Regions from separate parts of the Bacillus sp. CGMCC 1.60114 genome, predicted to be linked through region 2. Evidence: a T-box and tRNA genes for the amino acid it is inferred to sense, from the RefSeq annotation. Region 2 holds a T-box; the other holds one or more tRNA genes.
What was found. A T-box is a leader RNA that pairs with one kind of tRNA and senses whether it is charged. The one in region 2 lies ahead of argS (arginine--tRNA ligase), so its partner is inferred to be a tRNA-Arg.
Positions count from the first base shown of each region.

Region 1: it has a tRNA-Arg gene. The T-box ahead of argS (arginine--tRNA ligase) is inferred to sense a tRNA for this amino acid. The anticodon was not compared.

Region 1 is NZ_JBHTHG010000007.1:293,634-299,034, reverse strand. It holds gene rph (ribonuclease PH) at 1-80, shown strand, start outside; gene ACFQZ1_RS04660 (XTP/dITP diphosphatase) at 91-705, shown strand; gene ACFQZ1_RS04655 (metallophosphoesterase) at 719-1,225, shown strand; tRNA gene ACFQZ1_RS04650 (tRNA-Gly) at 1,327-1,400, shown strand; tRNA gene ACFQZ1_RS04645 (tRNA-Arg) at 1,402-1,475, shown strand; gene ACFQZ1_RS04640 (hypothetical protein) at 1,600-2,169, shown strand; gene ACFQZ1_RS04635 (COG4705 family protein) at 2,493-3,728, shown strand; gene ACFQZ1_RS04630 (PH domain-containing protein) at 3,873-4,487, opposite strand; gene ACFQZ1_RS04625 (hypothetical protein) at 4,792-5,040, shown strand; gene ACFQZ1_RS04620 (hypothetical protein) at 5,266-5,401, shown strand, end outside.
Region 2 is NZ_JBHTHG010000118.1:226,392-231,792, forward strand. It holds gene ACFQZ1_RS22490 (BrxA/BrxB family bacilliredoxin) at 4-438, shown strand; gene ACFQZ1_RS22495 (class I SAM-dependent methyltransferase) at 484-1,260, shown strand; T-box leader at 1,301-1,516, shown strand; gene argS (arginine--tRNA ligase) at 1,565-3,253, shown strand; gene ACFQZ1_RS22505 (YjjG family noncanonical pyrimidine nucleotidase) at 3,419-4,108, opposite strand; gene ACFQZ1_RS22510 (PucR family transcriptional regulator) at 4,465-5,401, shown strand, end outside.

The DNA.
Region 1 (5,401 bases), on a different contig from region 2:
ATGCAGCGGAACATGGAATTTTACAGCTTATTGAAATGCAAAAAGAAGCTTTAGGCGATATTGTAACTCATATGGAATAGAGGCGAAAATATGAAACAAGTTGTAGTAGCGACAAAGAATGCGGGGAAAGTACGTGAATTTGCGGAGCTATTTGAAAAGTTTGATTTAGAAGTAAAATCACTTTATGATTTTCCTCATATTGAAGAAGTAGAAGAAACTGGTGAAACGTTTGAAGAGAATGCCATTTTAAAAGCGGAACATCTATGTAAACAGTTAGATGAAATTGTCATTGCGGATGATTCGGGTTTAATTGTAGATGCCCTGCAGGGGAAACCAGGAGTTCGCTCTGCTCGTTATGCAGGAGAGGAAAAGGATGATCAAGCTAACATTCAAAAGGTTCTAGAAGAATTAAAGGGTATTCCAATGGAGAAACGTACAGCACGTTTTTATTGCGCATTAGCCGTTGCGTTTCCACAAGAAGATAAAAAACCATTGATTGTAAACGGAACGTGTGAAGGGAAAATTTTAGAACAACAGCGCGGGGAAAATGGCTTTGGTTATGATCCAATCTTTTATGTAGAAGAATACAAAAGCGCAATGGCAGAATTATCATCCGATGAGAAAAATAAAATTAGTCATCGCGGGCGTGCTCTTCGAAAATTAGAAGAAAAAATTCCAGTATGGTTTTTAGGAGAAGAACAATAAGGGAGCGAAACCGATGAAGGCGTTAATTGTGAGCGACAGTCACGGTTCTGTGAAAGAGTTAAAGCAATTAAAAGAGCAATATGAGGGAAACGTAGATGTAATGATTCATTGCGGTGATTCTGAATTAACATCTCAGCATTCTGAACTAGAAGGATTTCATGTAGTGAAAGGAAATTGTGATTTTGCTGGTGATTTTTCAAATGACATCATCGCAGATGTACAAAGCACACGTTTTCTTGTAACGCATGGCCATTTATACAATATTAAAATGACGCTGCAAACACTTTTATATCGTGCTAAAGAAGCTGAGGCAAATGTTGTTTGCTTCGGTCATTCGCATATATTGGGAGCAGAAATCATAGACGATATATTGTTTATCAATCCAGGAAGTATTCTTTTGCCGCGCTCGCGAAGAGAAAAAACATTTGCTTTATTAGAAATACAAGAAAGCGAAATAGAGATTCGTTTTCTTACATTAGATGGTGCAACTGTAGCGGAAAAAACGTTTAAAATAGGGTGAAAAATTTTTCTTCACCCTATTTTAAAAAAATGTTGACTTTAATTATTGGTAATAATATAATAAGAACTGTCGATGAGACATTAGAAAAAATTTCATATCATGCGGGTGTAGTTTAGTGGTAAAACAAGAGCCTTCCAAGCTCTGGTCGAGAGTTCGATTCTCTTCACCCGCTCCATGTCCCAGTAGCTCAGCAGGATAGAGCAACGGCCTTCTAAGCCGTCGGTCGGGAGTTCGAATCTCTCCTGGGACGCTAAAAAAACCTTGTTATCTTTTGATAACAAGGTTTTTTGTTTGTTTTAAATGTATTCTTTTTTGCTTGATCCAGTAAAATGGTAGTAATCCGAGTGTAGGAATGGTTAAAAGGGGGATTTGAAATGAAACGATTTATAATGCTTTTAGGCTTTATATCGCTTTTGACTCTTTTGACAGCTTGCTCGTCTACACTATCTTTAGAACTTGTAAATGCAAAAGTTGATATAGTTACCGATAAAAATAAGGTTGGTGCGATAGGAATAACAGAAGGTGATAAGAAAGGGCAGGAGCTTGTACCAACGGCATTATATTATGAGTTTAAAATTAAAAATAATGGGAAGCAAAAAATTGGAGGATTTGGCGATAAAGGTTTACAAGTGAAAATTGAACCTAATGATAAATTGGTGAATACTTCCAAAGGAATAGTTGGCTTTAATATTTTTGACCCCTCTGCATATGAAGGATCGGGTGTAGGTTTTGGAAGTTCCTTTAGCGGAGAAATCAAACCTGGTAAAAGTGGGGAATATATTCTAACTTTTGATTTAGGTGTAAGTGAAGAAAACTCGCAAGTTCCACTAAGAGTTCCAGCAAAAGAAGCATTGAAAAAACTTGAGAATAACGCTTTAGATGCTTCACTATTAGTGACGTTAGATGGTAAAGAAATAGCTCGATTTGATTTAAATAAGAAATAGTAATTGTATTATTTAATATGATAAAAAAGTAAAGCATTGGTGATAAAACCGATGCTTTTTTAGTGTTAAATGATTGTTATTTTTTTGTTTTTTAACTCCCTCAGAAGAGAACGTACTATAAAGAATGCTTTTCTCTTCTATGATGTTACATTAATTTTAATAAAGTTCTCATTTAAATCTAATTAGATTTTCAGACGAATTTCATTAAAAGATATTAAAATAGGGACTAGCTTGTAGTAATCATCAAATAAATAAACGAGAATCATGAAATGGTTTGAGACATTGATTATCGGTTTAAATACAATAAAAAGGAGATGAGTTCATTGGCAAAAAATCTATCTGCTTCTGATGAAGTCGTTGCCGCCCCGTCACTAGGCCGACAGATGTTGAATAAGGTTCCAGAAGTCATGATCTTCTTCTGGATAATCAAAATTTTATGCACAACTGTCGGTGAAACATTTGCTGATTTCCTAAATTTCAACCTTGGATTTGGTTTAACTCTCACTACCATAATTATGGGAATAGCGTTTTTCGTTGCATTGTATCTTCAATTCAGAGCAACTAAATATGTTCCAGGCATTTATTGGCTAACTGTTGTTCTTATAAGTGTATTTGGAACGTTGGTAACTGATAATTTGACAGACAGTATGGGAGTACCTCTTGAGGTTAGTACGGTAGTTTTCTCCGTACTGCTAGGTTTAACTTTTCTTTTTTGGTATCTCAGTGAAAAAACACTCTCGATACACTCGGTTTATACAAGAAAAAGAGAAGTTTTCTATTGGCTGACCATTCTTTTCACATTTGCACTTGGAACAGGAGTCGGAGATTTATATTCTGAACAACTCGGTCTTGGTTATCTTCGTACAGGAATAATAGTCGTTCTTATAATTGGTTGTGTATTTTTGGCATGGAAATTTTTGAAACTTGATGGAATATTAGCGTTTTGGATTGCGTATATTCTTACTCGTCCACTCGGAGCATCATTAGGAGATTACCTATCTCAACCAAAAAATAATGGCGGGTTAGGTTTGGGGACAACAGTTACTAGTGTGATTTTTCTAATAGCTATTTTAGCGATAATCGTTTTTCTTGCTGTTACAAAAGTTGATACAAAGACAAAAAGTGATACAGCAGAAACAAACCAAGCAAATGGAAACAAGAAAAATGTTTTGACACAAACCATTGTGGTACTATGCATGTTCTTAGTTGTTGGTATAGGTGGTTATGTTTGGTGCAGTAATCATATAGCGCCGCAAACCGATGCTACACAAACTACATTGGCTGGACAATTAACAGATTTTGTTAAAATCGAAAGTGATATGCTAAACCATGTAAATTCAAATGACTTTACTTCGGCGAAAAAAGGGGCTGACGATTTGGAACATGAATGGGACGTATCGGAGCCTAAACTTAGGAAAATAGATGGCACAACATGGACTGAAATTGATGGAACTATTGACAGTGTATTAGCGGCAGTTCGTTCATCAAACCCTGATGTCAACAAGTGCAAATCTGCACTTAACAATTCGCTTAGTGTCATAAATGGAGCGGATAAATAAAAATTTTAGGAATCGTAAATCTGAACTGCACCCCAATTGTTAGACGCAACTAACAATTGGGGTGCAGTTTTTTTATGTTTTCAATGAATTTTACAGAAAAACTATAGTAATTAGAAAAAGAATGAAAAGCAAAATTAGTTTAGGTTAATTGTTAATAAACTTCTCAAATACAAAGCCAAAATCTTTTACATTATATTGTTTCTTTGTATCAACAAGCCAATTGAACGCAATTTGATTAATTTCTTTAAACTGTGCTGCTACATCTACTTCGGCATTTCTTACGTTGCCTAATGTAGAAGAGGCCATTTCCAAGCTCTTATGTGCGTATTGCGTTGCGATGTCATTTTCGTGAGTGATTTCTGCGATCTTCAGAAGCGCTTTATATAAATCTTTTACTTCTTCAATATGTTTTTTATGTATGTCGATGGAGTAATGCTCTCCGCCCATATTAAATTTAATCTCAATATCTAAATCTACTGTCCCTGCTGTTTCGAGCAGAACGTTAGAAATTTTATGCGTGTTGTAATTATAACGGCGAAGTGTACGTTTCTTACTTACTGCGCTCGTGCCATCAACGTGAATAAGAGCTGTATTTGTAAAGCAATACTCATCTGTTTTTGATTTGATTAAAAAATAAATTTTTTCGTTTTCTTCATGCATGACATAATCATCAGCATCTACTTTATCATAATCAGCAGGGGTAATAACGGACCCAATATCACTTAAACCAAGCATATCAGCTGCTACTTTTTTAAACATTGTATTATCGCCCTTTCGTTTTGAAATTTCTGAATCATTTCAAGTTTATTATAACATGAGAGAAGTCTTTTTTTGATAAATCTTACAATTTTGTAAGGTGTATGTAAGGAAGTTCGATGGTAACTATTTCTAAAGATTTTATAATAAAGGTAACAAAGGCGAAGCGAGGAGGGGAAATAATGAAAGGTTTAGCTGTAACGGCTTTATCGATTGCTTTTGGAGTTGTTGCCTATGACAAACTGATTGACATGATTAATGTTATAAAACATTTAATTGCATAAATAAAGATTTAAGGGGACAAGGAATGGAATGGTTATTAGGGATTATTGGAATCTGTAGTGTTATTTTATTATTTATGTTTCCAATTGGATTATTAAGTTCAAGTACAAGTGTATTTTTTATGTGTTCAATTATTGGTACCATGATTATTATTATGTTATTGATGAAACGCAGTAAGCTTATTTTCTTCTTTAGCATCATCATAATGGTGTTTATTGTTCTTCAAATGATAACCCTCTTTGTATATCCTACTATTATAAAAGCTTTCCATTAAAACTCTTCGCGCCGGTAGCTGAGAGTTTTTTATTTTCTTTCATAGAATCCTCATTTGCTATAAAAGTTCTATTTTCGTATTTCTAGCCAATATATTCGATTTTTATATAGCGAAAATCGGTATTTTCTCAGTAAAAACGAACAGATTCCAAATATTGTGTTCCGAACTATCATTTGTTATATTAACTTTAAAGTGTATTGAAAATCTAAAAAAAGAGGCGAGCGTATGGATAAAAAAGAAAGTACGGTCGTATTGTTTCCGCAGTTGACAACGCGATTTATCGACGAAGGATTTATTGCATTGCGTGAACGTCGGTTTGAAGAAGCGTTAACATCCTTCGAAATGTTGCGCCAGTACGGAG
Region 2 (5,401 bases):
AACATGACAAATGCATACGAAGAATACATGCGTCAAATGGTAATTCCAATGCGCCAAGAGTTAGTACGCGCAGGATTTAAAGAATTAACAACAGCAGAAGAAGTACAAGAATATATGGAAAATACAGAAGGGACAACATTAGTTGTTGTAAACTCTGTGTGTGGTTGTGCGGCAGGATTAGCACGCCCTTCAGCTGGCCAAGCGGTTGTACGTTCTGAGAAGCAACCTAACAATCTTGTAACTGTATTTGCAGGTCAAGATAAAGAAGCAACAGCAATGATGCGCTCTTACTTTGATGATATCCCGCCATCTTCACCATCTATGGCTTTATTAAAAGGAAAAGAAGTCGTTCACTTTATTCACCGTCATGAAATTGAAGGTGCAACAATGGAAGAAATTATTAATAACTTAGAACAAGCTTTTGAAAAGCATTGCTAAAAAGGGAGAGATTTTCTCCCTTTTTCTTTGTAATGAGGTGAAAGAATGATTGTAACGACAGCAGGACGAACAAATAAAGAGATGACCACATATGCTGAAAAAATAGCAGCAGATTTACAATGTACTTTTTTAGTGAGAAATGATCATCCTATTTATGAATTACATGAGCAATATAAACAAGATATACTTGTTGTTGGGAAGAACCGATTAGCGATTTATCCGCAAGGAACGGAAGAATCGTTCTTTTTTCATCCAAATTCAGCAATGTTTCGCGTGAAGCGATTAATGCGCGGTGAACATGATCCATTTCTGCAAGCTGCGCAGATAGAAGAAGGGATGACAGTACTGGATTGCACACTAGGTATGGCATCTGATAGCATTGTGGCAAGTTATGCTGTAGGAGAAGCGGGACAAGTTACTGGATTAGAAGGTAATCGCTATATGGCATATTTAATTGAAAAAGGTCTTCAACAGTGGGATGCAGGTGTAACAGAAATTAACGAAGCAATGCAGCGAATTACAGTAAAGCATACGGAGCATTTATCTTTTTTGCAACAATGTGCAGATCATAGCTACGATGTAGTATATTTAGATCCGATGTTTGAAGAAACAGTATTAGAATCAGACGGTATTCGTGGTTTAAAACATTTTGCATTGTACAACGATATTACGGATGAGACAATTAAAGAGGCAAAGCGTGTGGCGCGAAAACGAGTTGTGTTAAAAGACCATTTTCGTAGTACGCGTTTTGAAAAACATAACTTCTTTGTATATAAACGAAAAAGCTCTAAATTTCATTTTGGTGTAATTGAAACTTGCTAATTGTCAGATAATATGTATAATGGACTATAATCAATTGCATAGAAAATCTTGGATGAAGAGAGTAATTATTTTCAGAAGCGATAGCGAGCTAGGGATGGTGAAAGCCTAGTGCAGAGAAAATAATGAAGCGCACTTCGGAGATGCTGCTTGAACGGTGTAGTAGAGTAAGCCGGGGCTCCCTTACCTCGTTATAAACGGGAAAGTGGTTCGTTATGAACAACAAGGGTGGTACCACGGGTGTAAACTCGTCTCTTTTTTAGAAAAGAGGCGAGTTTTTTTATTGATAAAAAGGAGGAAGATACTGATGGAATATAAAATGAAGTTTGCACAGCATGTATTCGATGTATTAGAACCAAGTTTATCATTACAACAAATTGCCGCTTTAATTGAAACACCAAAGCAAGATGAGTTTGGAGATGCAGCCTTTCCTTGTTTCACATTGGCAAAACAATATAAAAAAGCACCAGCAGTTATTGCGCAGGAACTAGCAGATAAATTATCTCACCCATTTTTTACAAAAGTAGAAGCAGTTGGACCATATGTAAATGTGTTCTTCGATCGTCAAACTGTAAGTAATGAAGTGTTAAATGCAATACTAGACGAAAAAGAAGAATATGGGCAGCTGCACTTTGGGCAAGAAAAAACAGTTGTAATTGACTATTCATCTCCTAATATAGCTAAGCCATTTTCGATGGGGCATTTACGTTCTACAATGATTGGAAATGCATTAAAACATATATGTGAAAAGTGTGGTTACGAAGTCGTTGGCATTAACTACGTCGGTGACTGGGGAACGCAGTTTGGGAAACTTATTACAGCCTATAAAAAATGGGGCGATGAAGAACTTGTCAAAGAAGATCCGATTCGTGAGCTATTTAAGTTATACGTACGTTTTCATGAAGAAGTAAAAGAATATCCAGAGTTAGAAGAAGAAGGACGTGCTTGGTTTAAAAAGTTAGAAGATGAAAACCAAGAAGCGGTATATTTATGGAATTGGTTTCGTCATGAATCTTTAAAAGAGTTCTCTCGTATTTACGAACTGCTTGGCGTAGAATTCTCGAATTTTCAAGGCGAGGCATTTTATAATGATAAGATGGATGATCTCGTTTCGCTTCTAGAAGAACACCGTTTACTAGAGGAATCAGACGGAGCACAAGTGGTCAATTTAGAAGCAGAAGGAATGCCGCCATGTTTAATTAAAAAGTCAGATGGTGCTACTATTTATGCAACGCGTGATCTAACAGCTGCATTATATCGTCAAAATACGTATGAATTTGATAAAGCATTATATGTTGTTGGAGAAGAACAAAGCTTACATTTCTCACAATTCTTCACAGTATTAAAAAAATTAGGATTCCAGTGGGTAGAAGGTATGTCTCACGTACCATTTGGACTCATTTTAAAAGACGGTAAGAAAATGTCTACTCGTAAAGGAAAAGTTGTTCTATTAGAAGAAGTGCTAGAAGAAGCAATTTTGCTAGCAAAGCAAAATATTGAAGAAAAGAATTCGAACTTAAAGAACAAAGATGAAGTAGCAAGACAGGTCGGTGTCGGTGCAATTATTTTCCACGACTTGAAAAATGAACGCATGCATAATATCGAATTTTCGCTTGAAAATATGCTGAAATTTGAAGGAGAAACAGGACCATACGTTCAATACACACATGCACGTACTTGTTCGCTATTGAAAAAAAGCGATATAGATATTGAGAAACAAGAATTAAAGTTAACAGATGATATAAGCTGGACAGTGATAAAATTGTTAAATCGCTTTCCGCAAGTCATTGAAACAGCTTTTGTAAAATACGAGCCATCTCATATTGCAAAATATTTACTAGACGTGGCGCAGGCGTTTAATAAATATTATGGTAACGTTCGTATTTTAGAAGAAAACGCACAGAAAGAAAGTAGACTTGCGCTCGCATATGCGGTGGAAATTGTATTAAAAGAAGGTTTACGTTTGCTTGGGATGGAAGCGCCTGAGGAGATGTAGAGGATATGAAAGAGAAGGGAATTGAGTGTTTATCAATTTCTTTCTCTTTTTTATTTATAACATTTCAGCTAATTAGTAAACATGGATTAATTTTATAAAATAAAAGAGGCTGTACTCAAAACGAGTTTTAAATCATTTTGAGACAACCGCTGTCTTAAGGTATATCTATTTTTTTAGTATATTTTTAAGCTCCATCAAATTTGAAATCTCAAAAGTAGGTTTCAATCCTAATGTATTTACAATTTTATTAGGATTAAACCAGCACGTATCTATACCAAAATTGATCCCGCCTTGTATATCAGAAGTTAAGCTATCTCCTACCATCAATACCTTGCTCTTGTCAGTGTGCTGTATATTGTTTAAAGCGTGTTCAAATATTTTAGGGTCTGGCTTTGATGCCTCAACATCCTCAGAGACTACGATATCTTCAAAGTATTTTGCTATAATAGATTTTCTTATTCTATGATCCTGAACATCTTTAAGACCATTAGTAATTATAGTAAGTCTATAATCTTTATGTAGACTTTCTACAAGGTCTATACTCTCATCGTATAAAAAAGATGCATAAGATAAATGTTTCATATATAATTGTGCAAATTCAACTTCATCAAATTCAGCATTTAATTTATTTGATAACCGTTTAAATCTTTCAACATTTAATTTTTTCTGAGTAATAAGTCCATCCTCAAGCTCTTTCCATATAGCTGTATTTATATCCTTGTATACTTTCAAATGATGATTTTCATCATATTCTATATTAAACGCAAGCATAGTATTTTTAAGAGCATCTTTTTCAGATTTTTTAAAATCAAATAAAGTCTCATCTGCATCAAATATTATAATCTCGTACTTCATACTAATCCTCCAAATATAGTTAGTTTTTCTAGTTATCACATACAAACTTTTTTATAAAAAAGTCTTGTCAACGTACTTATATGATGTCCTATAGCATTTTGTTACAAAATGTCATAACAAGTAAAATACGAATCTAGTTTTATATAAAATACTTATTATGCTATACAACACTTTATAAATTACAGTATTTATAAAGTGTTGTATAGGACATATGTCATACTAAACAGGGGTATGAGAAAACTTGAGCACAGGAAAATTACCTGTATTTAGTTTTTTATATTTTGTATAATTTAAAATTTTCAAATAAAATATTATTAGAATTAAAGTTTCTAAACTCTAAAGAGGTGTACGATAAAATGAATACTGGGGTTAATTTATCAGTAAAGGAAATCTTAAAGCATAGGCATTTTCAAAATGCAAAAGTGATAGCAGGGAAAGCCGGCCTTTGCCGAACGGTAAAGTGGCTACATATTATGGAAATACCTCGAATTGGAAATCTCTTAAACGGAAATGAACTTATCCTTTCTACAGGAGTTGGATGGAAAGGAGATAAAGAAGTTTTTCTTTCATTACTTAAAGAATTTATTGATGCGAATGCTGCAGGACTTTGTATTGAATTAGGAATGTATATGACTGACGTGCCACAAGAAATTATAGAATTAGCCGATTGTCATGATTTCCCATTAATTGTTTTCTATCATGAAGTACGGTTTGTTGATATTACACAAGATGTACATACTCTTTTATTGAAAAAACACTATCAAATGATTTCAGATTTAGAAGACTATTCACATCAGTTAAATCGGTTGCTTCTTACATCTAACTCACAATCAAAAATCTTGCAACTGTTACACGATTATTTACAAATGACAGTATTGTATCGTTCAAAAGAAGGTGAAATCCAAATTATTTCCGAAAAAATGCCTGATGAACAAGAGAAAATCATTAAATTTTTAAGAGGGGATAACGTACAAAAGGACGTAACTATTTTTTGTCAATCAATACAAGCTTTAGATCAAAAATTTGCAGACCTCTTCGTCGTTTCAGAATCTGAAATAAATGGATTTGAATCACTTATAGTAGACCGAAGTGCCATAGCATTGGCGCAAAACCTATTACGTGAGTTATATGTTGAAGAACGAAGGAAGGCTGATGAAACGGAATGGATTCAAAGATGGATCGATGGGGCACATAGTGAAGAGCGAATTCATAGATACATTACTGAGCTTGAGCCTAACCTCAAAGTAAACGGCTGTATTGTGTTACTCTGTAAAATCGATGACTATGACCAAA